2 regions of the Shewanella septentrionalis genome follow, and region 2 is predicted to be linked to the other one. Evidence: riboswitches for the same ligand, from Rfam matches in the RefSeq annotation. Region 2 holds a riboswitch; the other holds the start of a gene.
The links. A riboswitch is a leader RNA that binds a small molecule or an ion and turns the genes downstream of it on or off. The one in region 2 is predicted to bind lysine.
Positions count from the first base shown of each region.

Region 1: it holds a riboswitch for lysine, as region 2 does, so the genes downstream of both, NE536_RS00240 (Na+/H+ antiporter NhaC family protein) here and lysC (lysine-sensitive aspartokinase 3) in region 2, are expected to answer to the same signal.

Region 1 is NZ_JAMTCC010000001.1:49,216-57,272, reverse strand. It holds gene NE536_RS00260 (amidohydrolase family protein) at 1-335, opposite strand, end outside; gene NE536_RS00255 (H-NS histone family protein) at 551-943, opposite strand; gene NE536_RS00250 (electron transfer flavoprotein subunit beta/FixA family protein) at 1,255-2,004, shown strand; gene NE536_RS00245 (electron transfer flavoprotein subunit alpha/FixB family protein) at 2,005-2,931, shown strand; lysine riboswitch at 3,027-3,223, shown strand; gene NE536_RS00240 (Na+/H+ antiporter NhaC family protein) at 3,303-4,865, shown strand; gene NE536_RS22900 (GGDEF domain-containing protein) at 5,274-6,173, shown strand; gene NE536_RS00230 (M3 family metallopeptidase) at 6,465-8,057, opposite strand, start outside.
Region 2 is NZ_JAMTCC010000035.1:43,361-51,417, reverse strand. It holds gene NE536_RS17865 (S9 family peptidase) at 1-921, shown strand, start outside; gene arcA (two-component system response regulator ArcA) at 1,258-1,974, opposite strand; gene NE536_RS17855 (DUF3293 domain-containing protein) at 2,563-2,997, shown strand; lysine riboswitch at 3,099-3,273, shown strand; gene lysC (lysine-sensitive aspartokinase 3) at 3,424-4,779, shown strand; gene NE536_RS17845 (succinylglutamate desuccinylase/aspartoacylase family protein) at 4,781-5,902, shown strand; gene NE536_RS17840 (zinc transporter ZntB) at 6,006-6,971, opposite strand; gene NE536_RS17835 (YacL family protein) at 7,271-7,645, shown strand; gene NE536_RS17830 (response regulator) at 7,735-8,057, opposite strand, start outside.

The DNA of each region.
Region 1 (8,057 bases), on a different contig from region 2:
ACAGGGCGAGTGAGCCCAAGTTTTGGATATTCGAACTCAATCCCATAATCGGTGAAAGGATCGATAAATCCAGGGTAAATAGTATAACCACTCAAATCGATTTTAAATGCGCCAGCGGGAATGTCACCGTGCTCAATAATGGCTTTAATTCGATTATTTTCAACCAATAAAGTGGCATCACTTAAACGCTTACCCGGCGCAATGATTAATTCAGCATGGGTAAAAGCCGTGAGTTTATTGGAGGTTGTCCCTGTATTGATTTGGGCATATGTGGTCTGTGAGACTAAGCTAGCGATTATGCTGCAGCTTATAATTATCTTATTGTTTATCTGCATTATTTTATTCAATCGAGTGAGGGTGAATAAAGAGTAACTGAAAGCAGATGTAAATACTAAGGTTGAATTGTAACGCAATTTGAGCGGGAATGAGGCGTGGGATTTACGCTTGTTGTTTTAGATTGCAGCCAATAATGGATATAAAAAAGCCCGCAATGAATGCGAGCTTTTATGCAAATAGGTGTTGGTTACTCGAACCGCCACACCGAATTGGATTAGATTAAGAAATCTTCCATAGAACGACCTTTGTTGATCTCGTTCTTAAATACGGTTGGCATACGGCCTTGGCCAGTCCACTGAACCATTTCACCGTCAACTTCGATTTGGTATTTAGCTGGACGAGGAGCGCGTTTTTTCGCGGTTGCTTTAACAGCTACGCCACCTAAGTCATCAATTGATAAACCAACGGCTTCCATTTGTTGACGGATTTCTTCAATCTTAGCATTACGAGCTGCCATGGCTTGTTCTTCTTCCTCAGCCATAGACTCGCGTTCTACTAAAATTTTATCTAATTTGTCGGCTAAATCACGTAACTCTTCAACGCTAAGTTCTTTAACTGCTGCTTTAAAACGACGGCCGTGAGTTAATATCTCTAAAAATTCGCTCATATCTATTTTCGTCCCACTCTAATTTTTAATACAGGATAATGGTGAACAACACCTAAATGATAGAAACTAATATAGCTCGAATCAAATAAAATTATGCGTTTTAAGTAAATTAAATATTATTTATATTTTGAACTTTTCTTATTTCCTCAAATAAGTGTTCAAAAAAGTAGCCGTTGCTGAGGATTAAAAAATGCAAACAGGCGTTTGACTTTGGTTGACGTTAACGTTAACAGGACGTAAAGTTGCTCTATCCTGCATTGGTATTAACCAATGTTTTGTCCATGTACATGAAAGTGTAGGAAGGAAACCCTATGAAAGTATTGGTGCCCGTTAAGCGCGTTGTTGATGCCAATGTGAAGGTCAGGGTCAAAGCTGACAATACAAGTGTTGACACCGCAAACCTGAAAATGGCGTTGAACCCTTTTTGTGAAATCGCAGTAGAAGAAGCGGTTCGTTTAAAAGAAGCGGGTAGCGCTACTGAAGTGGTTGTTGTCAGTATTGGTAATAAAGCCGTTCAAGAACAATTGCGTACTGCGCTCGCATTAGGTGCAGACCGTGCGATCCATATCGATACTGAAGACGAACTGGTGCCAGTATCTATCGCCAAATTGCTCAAAGCGGTACAAGACAAAGAACAAGCTGAACTGGTGATTTTTGGTAAGCAATCTATCGATGGCGATAACAATCAAACTGGTCAAATGTTCGCGGCGCTGATGGATATGCCACAGGCGACCTTTGCTTCTGAGATCAAATTAGAAGGTCATTCTGTGCAAGTCGCTCGCGAAGTTGACGGTGGTATGCAAACCTTACTTATGCCGCTGCCTGCAGTTGTGACTGCCGATCTACGTTTGAACGAACCTCGTTATGCTTCACTGCCTAACATTATGAAAGCCAAGCGTAAGCCATTAGAAGTCTTTACTGTGGCCGACTTAGGCGTGACATTAAAGAGTCACCAAACGGTTGTGAAGGTCACTCCGCCAGCAGAACGTAAAGCAGGCATCATGGTAGCGTCGGTAGCTGAGCTAGTTGAAAAGTTAAAAAATGAAGCGAAGGTGATCTAAATGGCCATTTTAGTATTAGCTGAACATGATAATGCCGCACTGAAACTCGATACGGCAAAAATCGTCACTGCCGCCCGCGCTATTGGCGATGAAGTGCACGTATTGGTTGCGGGTCACCAATGTGGCGCGGTTGTCCAAGCTGCACAAGCGCTACAAGGCGTTAGCCAAGTGCTCGTTGCCGATGCCAGCGTGTATGAAGCGCATTTAGCGGAAAATTTTGCCAAATTGCTGGTGGACTTAGCGCCAAACTATGGCCACATTCTGGCTTCTGCTTCGAGCTTAGGTAAGGACACGCTTCCGCGTGTGGCTGCATTATTAGATGTTGCGCAAATCTCTGAAGTCATTACCGTCGTCAGTGCGGATACTTTTGTGCGCCCTGTGTATGCGGGTAACGCCTTAGCGACAGTGCAAAGCCATGATGCCATCAAAGTGATGACAGTGCGCGCCAGTGCCTTTGATGCTGCACCAGAAGGTAACAGCGCGGCTGTGACGACACTCGATAAAGTGTTTGAAGCGAGAACTCAGTTTGTTTCTCAATCTTTGACGGTATCTGCTCGTCCAGAATTAGGTAATGCTGGCATTATCGTATCTGGCGGCCGCGGAATGGGTAGTGGTGAAAACTTCGGCATGTTAGAGCAGCTTGCTGACAAGCTCGGTGCTGCGGTTGGCGCATCACGCGCAGCCGTTGACGCGGGTTTTGTGCCTAACGATTTACAAGTGGGTCAAACTGGTAAGATTGTGGCGCCTAATCTCTATATTGCCGTGGGTATTTCTGGCGCGATTCAACATTTAGCGGGCATGAAAGACGCGAAAGTTATCGTTGCTATCAACAAAGACGCTGAAGCGCCTATTTTCCAAGTTGCCGATTATGGCTTAGTTGCGGACTTATTTGAGGCGGTTCCTGAGCTGATCACAAGTCTCGGTTGATTTAATCTGTGATCTGGGTCACATTAAGTGGCTTTGCGGTAGCATCTGCTAAGCCGCTTATGTTTTTATGTGCCTCACGCCCGCGTACGGGCGTTCTTAGAAGTAGAGGCGCGCCAAATATTAGTAGTGATCAGTAGGGTGATTCCGTTGATCGATTGCGAAAGGATTTGGTGCCGAAGTGGTTCGATTTATCACGATCAACTGCTGGGGTTGCACTTAATAGGTGCAACACTGCCATAGTATTTTCCGATACGGATGTTGGAAATAGTTACTATGGAGCGCTACTGATAGGACAGGTGACCTTGGGTATCTATTGCCTTTCCCCACCAGTTCAGTCGCCCTCCATTCGTATTTAACGAAGATAATAATCAATGACTGTTATGAATTATGCCGATTCGGCACTTTCCTTGCTGCCGCCTGCGGTGGCTATTGTGTTGGCGATCTTAACTCGCCGTGTACTGCTTTCTTTGGGGTTAGGTATTTTAATTGGTGCTTTATTGCTCAATCAATTTTCACCTGTAGCGACGGGTGAATTTGTATTTAATGGCGTTAAAGGACTTTTTTGGACGGGCGAAGGCCTTAATTCGTGGAACTTATATATTCTCGGTTTCTTAATTGTACTGGGAATGATCACAGCGTTAATTACCGTCAGTGGCAGCGCGCGGGCTTTTGCCGATTGGGCGCGTTTACATATACGTAATAAACGTGACGCTAAACTATTAACCATGTTTTTAGGTTGTGTGGTTTTTATTGACGACTATTTCAATAGCTTAGTCGTAGGTTCGGTCGCTAGACCTGTTACCGACCGTTATTATATTTCCCGCGCTAAGTTAGCTTATTTATTAGATTCGACTGCCGCTCCTGTGTGCGTTATTTCTCCTGTATCAAGTTGGGGCGCCTATATTATTGCGCTTATTGGTGGAATATTAACGGCCCACGGTTTTGCTGATACGGGTCATTTGAGTATTTTTATTCAAATGATCCCAATGAATTTCTACGCAATCTTCTCTTTGTTATTATTACTTTTCGTAGTTTTTATGGGATTAGATGTTGGGCCAATGCGCGAGCATGAACTCAATGCCCAACGTGGTAATTTATACGATGAGTCAAAGGGATTACCGCCAGGGGCGAATGCGGATTTACCCGAAGCCGAAACCGGTAAGATCTTAGGCTTATTCCTGCCAATTACTGTGCTGGTATTTGCGACCCTGTATTTTATGATCAACAGTGGCGCTCAAGTACTTGCCGCTGAAGGGATTGAATTTAATATTATTTCAGCGTTTGAGAAAACCGATGTCAGTTCATCCCTTTTCTTTGGTGCATTAATCGGTTTAGCGATTTCGCTGATATTGAATTTAGTCCAAGGCGTTGAGAAATCAATGATAGTCAAAGGCATAGTGCAGGGCGCTCGCTCTATGCTGCCAGCGATTTATATCCTGTTATTTGCTTGGACTATCGCAGGCGTGATTGGCCAGCTCGAAACTGGTAAGTTTATGGCGAGTCTCGCGACGGGCAATATTCCGTTCGCGTTTTTGCCAGCGCTTATGTTTGTGTTAGCGGGTATTACTGCGTTCTCAACCGGTACTAGCTGGGGCACGTTCGGTATCATGTTGCCGATTGCTGCGGATATGGCGATGGGAAGTCACACTGGCATGATGTTACCTATGCTTGCCTCTGTGCTGGCGGGCGCGGTATTTGGCGATCACTGTTCACCGATTTCCGATACCACGATTTTGTCGTCTACGGGCGCGAGTTGTCACCATATCGACCATGTGGTCACTCAGCTACCGTATGCATTGATTGCGGCGTTTATTAGCTTAACGGGTTATGTGGTACTTGGATTTACTGAATCAGTCTCCGCGGGTTTAGTCGCGTGTGCGCTAGTATTTGTGCTCAGTGTTATTGTGCTGAAAATTAAGTCTAAAAGTGTTTAACACGTAAGTTACGACTATTTTTATTTTAAACATGTAGGCGCAATACCAGTATTTTGAATCTAGAGTTTTGTAACATTGCGAATGCATAAGCATTAAGGCACAAGCTAAGGTTTGTGCCTTTTTTCATCTATAATGAAACGGGTTATGAATAGTAAAGGATAAGTGTGCGACCTAAAAATCATGATGACTACCAGCAGGATGCACTTATTGAGTTCAATCGGGATATCACTTGGCGCATGTTTACTGGTGCCCTCATTTATGTTGCCTGCTGGAGCTGTATTGTTATTCCTTACAATGTGCTATTAGGCAATATTATTCCTTGGGAATTGATGTGGGTATGTTTTGCATTCTTGGCGTCATCTGGCGTCATCTGGCGTAATTCGTTTGAGTTTTGTATATGATTTTTATGTGAAATCTAAGAAAGATCCGCATACCAATCGTTTAGGGCTTTATGTGGGATTGTTAGCCAATAGTGCCACTTGGAGTGGAGTGACTGCTTTTATTGTCTACCATCCAGAGTTTGAGTCTATGGGTCATTTCATTATGGTTATTTTTGGCATTTTATATGCCTTTATTAGCCTGAGTCTCTGTATCGATAAAGTGCAATTACGCATTTACCTCATTAGCTATATTTTGCCCATTTCGATTGCTTATTTTACCAAACAGGGGAGTGATAATGTGTATATTGCCTGTTTGCTATGGGCCTCTACAGTACCTGTTTATAGGATCGCTATGATGCACCATAGGGAATATTGGTCTTTGTTTCATCAGGCGTATTTGTTAAAAAACTACTCGGCTAAGCTCGCCGAATTGGCTCGTACCGATGACTTAACGGGTTTAATGAATCAGCGTAGTTTCAATCAGATTTTTGAACAAGAGATCCAGCAGGCAGTAGAGTCTCGTCAAAGCTATGGCTTACTTCTTGTCGATATTGACCATTTTAAAATGATCAATGACTCTTATGGACATTTGACAGGTGATCATTGTTTAAGCCAAATTGGTCTCATTTTAAATAGATTAATCGAGGATAATATAAAGGTTGCACGCTATGGCGGTGAAGAGTTTGTGATTCTATTGCCTAATGCAACTGAGGAAAAAGCGTTGGCGTTAGCTGAAACGATTCGCCAAAACTTGTCTGCGAGTGTTTTTCGTTTTATAGAGCGTGAGTTTACGATCACTGTTAGCGTTGGGGTGGCTGTCACTTATCCACAGCAGATAACGGATGCACAGCGATTATTTCAATTTGCAGATGAGGCTATGTATGCTGCCAAAGCAGCGGGACGTAATCGGGTTGCGTTATACCAATAATTTTTAGTATCTATATGATTATTAAGGTATAAATTGCTTTTAATCCGCTCTTTATTTGCCTTGCAGGCACACTCTTTACGTGTTGCATTGACTTAAAGGGATATGGCCATTTAAGTCAGTGCGTCTTGGATTCAAATGTCACTGATGCTCTGAATTGGTTAGATATTTAAGGTGATTGGTCTTAAACATAGCGGTGATAAGAAGAACTAAAAAAACAGCCAACAAATTGTTGGCTGAAGATTTATCGCCTAAAGGCATTCAATTGAGTGAAATTAGCTTGTTAGCATTAATTTAAATATTGCTATCTAGCCCGCGGCGTTTTAGCAATCCTTGTGTCGTTGGCTCTTGTCCACGGAAGTTTTTGTAGGCTTCCATTGGCGCTATGCTATTGCCCACTTCACGAATGGTTTTGCGGTACTTCATGCCGATTTCACGATTGAGCCCGCCTTGGGTTTGAACATAGGCAAAGGCATCCGCCGCTAAAATCTCACTCCACATATACGCGTAATAACTTGCCGAGTAACCGCCGGGGAAGGCATGGGCAAAATAGGTCGACTTATAACGCGGCGGTACGGCGCTGATATTTAAGCCGTGCTTTCTCAGGGCATTGGCTTCAAAGGTGGCCACATCTTGCAGTGGTGCATCTGGGCTTAATGAATGCCACTCCATATCCACTAATGCGGCGGCCATGTATTCCAGTGTGTCGAAACCTTGGTTAAAGCTGCCGGATTTCAACAGTTTTTGCAGTAGTTCATCGGGAATGGGTTTGCCGGTTTCATAGTGTTTAGCGTAGTTGGCCAACACTTTGGGATGGGCCGCCCAGTCTTCTTCGAAGGTTGATGGGAATTCGACAAAGTCGCGGGAAACCGAAGTGCCCGCCAGACTTGGATATGTCACTTTGGAGAACATACCGTGGGTACCGTGGCCCATTTCATGGAACATGGTGGTGACTTCGTTATAGCTGACGAAGGTCGGTTGACCCTCTGGCGCTTTCTTAATGTTCATCACATTGACGACCACAGGTTTAGTGCCTTCGAGGAAGGATTGGCCGACGAACGAACTCATCCAAGCGCCGCCACGTTTACCTTCACGGGCAAAATAGTCGGCGTAGAAAATGGCCATGCTTGAGCCATCGGCATCAAACATTTCGTAGGCTTTCACATCGGGATGATAAACCGGTAAATCTGGGCGAGGTTTTAGGGTGACGCCATAGAGTTCTTTGAGTGTGTAGAGCACGCCATCTTCGAGGACGCGGTTAAACTCAAAGTATGGGCGAATGCTATTACCATCAAGGGCGTATTTTTCTTGGCGGACTTTCTCGGCGTAGAATTCCCAGTCCCATGGCGCCAGTTCAAATTTGCCGCCAGTCTTGTCGATCATTGCTTGAATATCGGCCGCTTCTTTCTCTGTATTAGCGACTACGGCTGGCACCATAGAGCCAAACATGCTGTAAACCGCTTCTGGCGTTTTGGCCATTTGCGGCGCTAGGCGATAACTGGCCCAGTTTTCATAACCTAATAGGGTGGCGCGCTCAGCGCGCAGTTGTGCTAAACGAGATACCAGCGACGCCGTTTCGTTTTCACCACTTAAGCCACGGTTAGCTGAGGCTTCCCAAATGCGTTGGCGCAGTTCACGGTTTTCCAGTGAGGCCAATACGGGCTGACGAGTGGTGTTGGTGATGTTGATCAGATACTTGCCATCGTGACCCGCTGCTTTAGCATCGTTTGCGGCCGAAGTGATTTCGCTGTCAGTTAATCCTGTAAGCTCATCCTTAGACTCCACGACCACGGCGATTTCTTTGGTTAAGCGCAGTAAACGTTGGGAGAACTCGTTGGTCAGTGTTGACTGTTCTTCGTTAAGAGCACGGATCTTCACTTTCTGCTC
Region 2 (8,057 bases):
AATCAGAGTGTCTACCTTGATTATTTCAACAGCTTATCTCAGCCACCGCAAATCAGTTTACACGGTGACGAGGGCCAGCAACTGGCTTGGGTCGAGCAAAATGCGGTTAAGCAAGGTCATCCTTTATATGACTATGCTGGATTGTGGCAAATCCCAGAATTTGGTGAACTGAAAGCCGAAGATGGCCAAGTGCTGCAAACCCGTTTATTCAAACCCGTTCCCTTCGATGCAAGCAAGAAATACCCTGTCGTAGTGCGAGTTTACGGTGGGCCGCACGCCCAGTTAGTGACTAATAGCTGGAGTGAGCAGGACTACTTTACCCAGTATCTGGTGCAACAAGGGTATGTGGTATTCCAGTTGGATAACCGCGGCAGCGCCCACAGAGGCACTCAGTTCGAGCAGGTGATTTACCGTCATTTGGGCGAAGCTGAAGTGAATGATCAAAAAGTGGGGGTGGATTATTTACGGAGTCTGCCCTTTGTCGATGCCGATAATGTGGCGATTTACGGCCACAGCTACGGTGGTTATATGGCCTTGATGAGTTTATTTAAGGCGCCGGATTACTTTAAAGCCGCGATTTCGGGCGCACCTGTGACCGACTGGCGCTTGTATGACACCCATTATACTGAGCGTTACTTAGGTCATCCCGAAGGTAATGAAAAGGGTTATGAAGCCAGCAGCGTGTTCCCATACGTGAAAAACTATCAAGCGGGTCTGTTGATGTATCACGGCATGGCTGACGATAACGTCTTGTTTGAAAACAGCACTCGAGTTTATAAAGCGCTGCAGGATGAAGGTAAATTATTCCAGATGATCGATTATCCGGGATCTAAACATTCGATGCGTGGCGAGAAAGTGCGTAATCACTTATACCGCTCACTGGCCGATTTCCTCGATAGGCAGTTGAAAAACGCTAAGTAGCGCGAGATAGAGAGCGGGCCTGCTTGCGTATGCTGCTATGCCTTACGTATACGTTGTAGGCTTGCTCCTTGTTTAGCTCTTATATCACTCGCTCTCATTAGCGCTGATAGGTTGAGCTTGTTTTATAATTATGCTGCTGTTTTATAAATATTTTTGTTTCTATTTTTGACATCGGCTTTGCCATCAACCTGACTCTTAACTCTGTAAGCGTCGCCTATTAATCTGATTCGCTAAATTTTAGACATAAAAAAAACCAGATCCTAGGATCTGGTTTTTTGTGAATTGATGCTTATCGAATCAATCCTGTTGCTAATGCGAGTGTCGCTTAGCGGGCAATTAGCCTTCTAAGTTACCGCAAAAGCGATAGCCTTCACCGTGAATAGTCGCGATGATTTCTGGCGTATCTGGCAAGCTTTCGAAATGCTTGCGGATACGACGGATAGTCACGTCTACAGTACGATCGTGTGGCTTAAGTTCACGGCCAGTCATTTTCATCAGTAGATCGGCACGAGTCAAAATTTTGCCTGGGTTTTCAACAAAGTGCAGCATAGCGCGGAATTCGCTACGTGGCAGTTTGTAAGATTCACCCTGTGGGCTCACTAATGAACGGCTGTTGATCTCTAAGCTCCAATCGTTGAAGCGATAGTATTCTACTGAGCTCTTTTCTTCGACTTCGGCACCAGCGCTGTTGACGCGAGTCAGAAGGTTACGAGCACGAATCGTCAATTCACGTGGGTTGAACGGCTTGGTAATATAATCGTCCGCGCCAATTTCAAGCCCAAGGATTTTGTCGACTTCGTTGTCACGACCTGTCAGGAAGATCAGACCGATGTTGTTGATTTCACGTAGTTCACGTGCCAACAACAGGCCATTCTTGCCTGGCAAGTTAATGTCCATAACGACCAAGTTAATTTTGTTTTCCTGCATAGCCTTATGCATTTCTGCGCCATCATTGGCCTCAGTTACCACATACCCTTCTGCCTCGAAAATACTTCTCAGCGTGTTACGGGTAACGGCTTCATCTTCAACGATCAGAATGTGCGGATTTTGCATATTATTTACCTAAATTTTAATCAGTTTATACTAACCAATAAGAGCAACTTACTTCGGGCTCTTATATTCATAAAAGCGTTGATACTTCCTTGAACTGCTTTGTGCTCAAAAGGAAAATCTTTAAGGTGACATCTATATCTGGATGTAGATTAAGTGCACGTTTAAGTGTAATACGAGAAAACGTAATCAGTACCAACTTCGATAAGCAATAGTTAGAATAAGTTCCTTAACTATTGTTTTTTTTAAATGTTTAAAAGACAAATCAAATGTAGAACACATTTTAAACAGATGCCCGGTCAGTTCACGTTACTTAAAGCGATATATGTAACAAACTGTATTGAACGATAAGCATCTTGCTCAATCTGTTTCAACTCACCAGTACGTACATTGTACTCGTTTTAGTCATTTGTTAACAAATGAAATGTTAACAAATTTTAGGTGAGTCGGGTTTTTTACCATGATATTTACTTTAGCTATTGATTAGTATAACTAATGTATTTGCGATTCCTGTGAGCCAGTTCACGCCTCTTTGGATTTTACAATCACTCTGCTACACTAGCCTGGGTTCATTTTTCGATTAGACTACCAATGGACAATACGACTCAAGATTTGTGGCAATGTTACCAAGCGCCGTTATTTTTGCTGACTCAAGCATTATCCTGTGATTTTTCCTTTGCTGTTATTACTGCTCATAATCCCGCTTCAAAGCTGCTTTCTCCCAGTCAAAACCGTTTACTCGATCGCCAACTTCTCCGTGAAATTGAATTACTCGGCAGTCCCTATCGTGCTTTAGTGGGCGCGGCGCCGGATTTATCCCACATGGAAAAAAGCTGGGCCGTGTTTATCGATAGAACGATGGCGTTGCAATTGGGGAAGAAATTTAATCAGTACGCGATTTATGTAGTCGAACAAGGGGAGGTGAGCTTAGTGCCTTGCACTTTGGCCGGACATGATGAAGTGTGTTTAGGCAAATTTAGTGATTATGTGCAGCTGGTATACGAGTTGCCCGATTTAAGCACTTAGTTGTTTTCAAAAGATTTTATTTAAATTATTCATTTGTTATGAAATTAGCATTGACTTCATTAGGGGTTTATTGCTACTTTTTTCGTCCCTTTCCCTAGGAAAGGAACAGAAGAGGAGCGTTAACTAGGTAGTCGGTCAGAGGAGCACAAACTCCAGCGATGACTGATGAGGGAGATTAACGCCGAGGCATAGATATGGTTGCTGCATGTTTATGTCGGTCGATCAGGCTGAATCCTGACGATTGTCACCTGTAATTGGTGGAGAGCTTCTGGTGACGATTGCTGTTTCCCTTCTTTTGGGGTGCGTTATCATTGAGCACCAGGCTCTTCGAACGAAGTCAGTTCGGAGTGTGATCATGTTAGTTAATCAATATCTTATTCAATCTGCATTTATTTGTTGCCCTACGTGTTTCACGGAGGTGCGCTAATGTCCCTCGTTGTCGCAAAATTTGGTGGCACCTCAGTCGCCGACTATAACGCTATGAATCGCTGTGCCGACATAGTGTTAGCCAATCCTCATTGCCGTTTAGTCGTGGTCAGCGCATCGAGTGGCGTGACTAATCTGTTAGTTGAATTGACGCAAGAATCCATCAACGACGATGGTCGATTACAGCGATTAAAACAAATTGCCCAAATTCAATATGCGATTTTAGATAAGCTCGGTCGTCCTAACGATGTGGCCGCCGCATTAGATAAATTATTGAGTCGCATGTCAGTATTGAGTGACGCGCTCGCATCACAACGCAGCAAAGCGACCATGGATGAGTTGTTGTCCCTCGGTGAGCAATGTTCTTCGGCGTTGTTTTCAGCAGTCATCCGCGAGAAAGGTGTTAACTCCAGCGCCTTCGATGTACGCCGAGTATTACGTACCGACAGCCACTTTGGCCGCGCGGAACCTCAGGTTGAGCAGATTGCGACTTTAGCTCGTGATTATCTTCAGCCACTATTAGCGGAACAAGTGATTGTCACACAAGGCTTTATCGGTGCCGATGAAGCAGGTCAAACGACCACATTAGGCCGCGGTGGTAGTGATTATTCTGCTGCGCTGTTAGCCGAAGCGCTACGCGCCTCAGCGGTCGAGATTTGGACCGATGTCGCAGGGATTTATACAACCGATCCTCGCCTTGCGCCCAATGCCTTTCCGATTGCCGAGATCAGCTTTAATGAAGCCGCCGAGATGGCGACCTTTGGTGCCAAGGTATTGCATCCTGCGACCATTCTTCCTGCCGTTCGTCAGCAAATTCAAGTGTTTGTGGGTTCAAGTAAAGAGCCTGAAAAGGGCGGGACTTGGATCCGTCATCAAGTGGAAGATGCGCCCGTATTCCGCGCTGTGGCTTTGCGCCGCGATCAAACGCTGTTAAATCTTCACAGCTTGCAAATGTTGCATGCACAGGGCTTTTTAGCGGAAACCTTTGCGACATTGGTGCGACATAAGATCAGTGTGGATTTAATTACCACCTCAGAAGTGAACGTGTCTCTAACCCTCGATAAAACTGGCTCAGATTCAAGTGGCCAAGGTTTGTTGAGTGAGGCATTGTTGCAAGAATTATCACAGCATTGCCGGGTGCGCGTCGAAGATGGATTAGCCTTAGTGGCGATTATCGGTAACCGCATTGCGACCACGCCGGGTATTTGTCGCCGTGTGTTTGAAGTGTTAGAACCACACAATGTGCGGATGATTTGCCAAGGCGCCAGCCCACATAATCTGTGTGTGTTAGTGGCAGAATCGGAAGCGGCGCAAGTGGTGAAATCGCTGCATCAAAATCTGTTCGAAGGCGCTTAATATGCTGCCGACAACATCGTCTCTGCAAATTGGCGAGCTTGCCGCAGGGCAAGCGCTTACCTTGCCTATTTACCATTTTAAGCCGAGCGACGATAAGGCGACTGGCCCCAAAGTGTATATTCAGGCCAATGTCCACGGCGCTGAAGTGCAAGGTAATGCGGTGATTTATCAGTTGATGAAGCAGCTCGAACTCTGTGACATCCGCGGTGAAATCACCTTAGTACCATTAGCCAATCCTCTTGGGATCAACCAAAAAAGTGGTGAGTTTACCCTCGGCCGATTTGACCCTATTACGGGGGCGAACTGGAATCGTGAGTACTTGAATCATGCTATCGATTTGCCGACTTGGTATAGCGAACATGCTAAGCTGAGTGATAACGAGCTGATCCAAGCTTATCGCAGTACTTTGGTTGAAGCCTGTCAGCAAAAATTACGGCATGAATGGGGCATTACTACTGGCCATAGGCTTGCGGTTAATCTGCAGATTATGGCCCACGGCGCGGATATAGTGCTCGATCTACACACGGGGCCTAAATCCTGTAAGCATTTGTATTGTCCTGAATATGACTTAGCTGCCGCGCAGTTTTTGTTGATCCCTTATACGCTTGTTATCCCCAACACCTTTGGTGGTGCTATGGATGAGGCGGCGTTTTGTCCTTGGTGGCAATTAAGTGATTTTGCAAAAGCGCAGGGGCGAGATTTAGCCGTTGCTGTGTCAGCGTTAACCTTAGAATTGGCGAGCCAAGAGCGCGTCTGTCTTGAGGATGCGTTGGTTGATGCCCAAGGGATTTTGGCGTATTTAAGCCACCGCGGCGTGATCGCTGAAACCGTTGACCCCGCTAAAATGCAGCGCTTTGGTTGTTACCTTAAAGACTATAAAAAGTATCACGCACCAAGTTCAGGGTTAGTGGAATACCTCGCTCCAGTGGGTGAACCACTGGCTGCGGGACAGCCCTTAGTAAATTTACTGCGAATGGATTTATACGGTACGGCAGATGAGCTAAAGACGGTCAGTTTGCCGCAGGACTGCGTGCCGATTTTGCACTTTGCTTCGGCATCTGTGCACCAAGGGACAGAGCTTTATAAAGTCATGACTCATGTGTTTGAGTTGCCGACGACATAATCGCCCGCTTAGAGCATAAGCATTAGCTCACAACATTCAGCTTATAAGAATGAACGAAAACAACGCCAATCCTAATCGATTGGCGTTGTTGTTTTTAAGGTGGCTATAACCACTTAAATCGATAAAACAGCGCCATTTGTAGGGCGACGAGTGAGATTAATATGCCGCAGAAGGTGGCGAAGGCCCAAGTGTTGTCGGCGCCCGGTATGCCGCCAATATTGACTCCGAGTAAGCCCGTTAAAAAACCCAATGGTAAGAAGATGGCTGACACTAAAGATAAGAAATATAAGCGCTTATTGAGCTGCTCCGATTGTTGACTGAGTAATTCTTCCTGAGTCACATTCGCCCTATCGCGCAGGGCATCGAGATCTTCAATGGTACGGATAAGCTTATCGTTTGTTTCCCTGAGTTTAAGTCGCTCCGAATCGTTAAACAGACTAACTTGCTCGGAAATCATTTTTGAAAAGGCTTCACGTTGGGGCGCTAAATAGCGGCGAATGGCGACAGTTTGGCGGCGCAGTTCAGCGATATCGGTGCGTAAGTCTTTTACATTGCCTGAGACAACGAGCTCTTCTAAATCAGAGAGTTGTTCTTCTAACTTATCGATGAACTCGACTTTACGGTTAGTGAGTCGCTCGCAGACAGCGACGATAAAGTCGCCCGTAGTTGCAGGCCCATTGCCCTCAAGGATCAGCTCGGCGACATCTTTGACCGACTGTAACTCGCGATCGCAGGTGGATATGATCCGCTGTTTATCGGCATAAATACGCACGGCAACCATGTCTTCGGGAGCTGAATTGGGGTTGAGGTTGACGCCGCGTAACGCGAGCAATATGCCTTCGCCGGCGATAACGGCGCGGGGGCGAGTATCTTGGGCGAGTAGAGCATCACTCTCGACCTTCGGCAGGCCGCTATTGAGTATCCAGTGGCGCGCCTTTTTATTGCGATAGCGAAGGTGCAACCAGAGTAGACCATCCTGCGGATCCCATTTTTCGATCTGTTCTAAGCTTAAGGTGGAACCCGCTTGGGCGCCGCTTAGCACTAAACTGTAGATAAATCCTTCGTGCATATCGCATTCCATATAACTTTCAAAATCATACAAACAAGCTAACTGATTTTGCCATGAAAATGAAGTCAGTACTCGTGCTTAACGGCATGGCAACGCGCTTTATACTGCGTTTAAGGCTTTCGACAGAGCACCACTATGCCTTCAAGCCTTCACCTTGCCTAAAGCGCGTTGAACTCCCGCTGAATGAACAGATATTTAGTACGATTGGTATTAAATCGGCTGTGCTGCGTGGGGCGAGCAACTTCGCCAAGGATAGGTTAAAATTAGCATTAGTAGGCTTAGAGCAAAGAGACAATAAAATGGAATACGAATTTCGGCGTAACAGTTTAACCGGCACCTTTCTGGCCAGCTTTAGCATGGATCATGAAGTGCTGGGGCAATGGTTTACAGAAGAATTGGGGCCTGAGTTAGCCAAAATTCAGCAAGTGTTAGACATGATTAAAGAAATTCAAACCGATAAACGCGGTGCATGGCGTCTCGTCGGTAATGATTTCACCTTAGAGTTAGAGCGTGAGCAGGCGCGGGTGTTTGCGAATACGTTAGGTTTCGAGCAAGAGTATGAATTAGAAGAGGCGATGTCACTCTATGATGCTGAATCTGAAGCCTATTGTGGCCTAGAGGACTTTGAGCAGGCGTTACTGAGTTGGCAGGCATTTATCGAGAAAGGTCTGTAATCGTCCATTCAAATCCTGTTCGATAAAAACATAAAGGCAATCATAGGATTGCCTTTATTGTTTGCGCTATACCTCGCTAAACTCAGGGATTACTGATTAAGGTAGCGTACCGCCATTTCGGTTCTCGACTTGGCATTGGCTTTGCGCAGTAGGTTTTTCACGTGCACTTTGACTGTGCCTTCACTAATGTGTAAATGCTCTGAAATCATCCGATTACTTAAGCCTTCCGCCAGTTGCTCTAGAATTTGCAGCTCCCTAGGCGTCAGGCTCGAAATCCATTCTTGCTCGTCGGTCGCATCTTTTAGCTCGTAGAGGTATTCCTCCACTTCATCGCTGATAACTCTGTGGCCAAGCATGGCATTTTTGAGTTTTTCGAGCAGTAAATCGGGCTCAGTATCTTTGAGCAAATAGC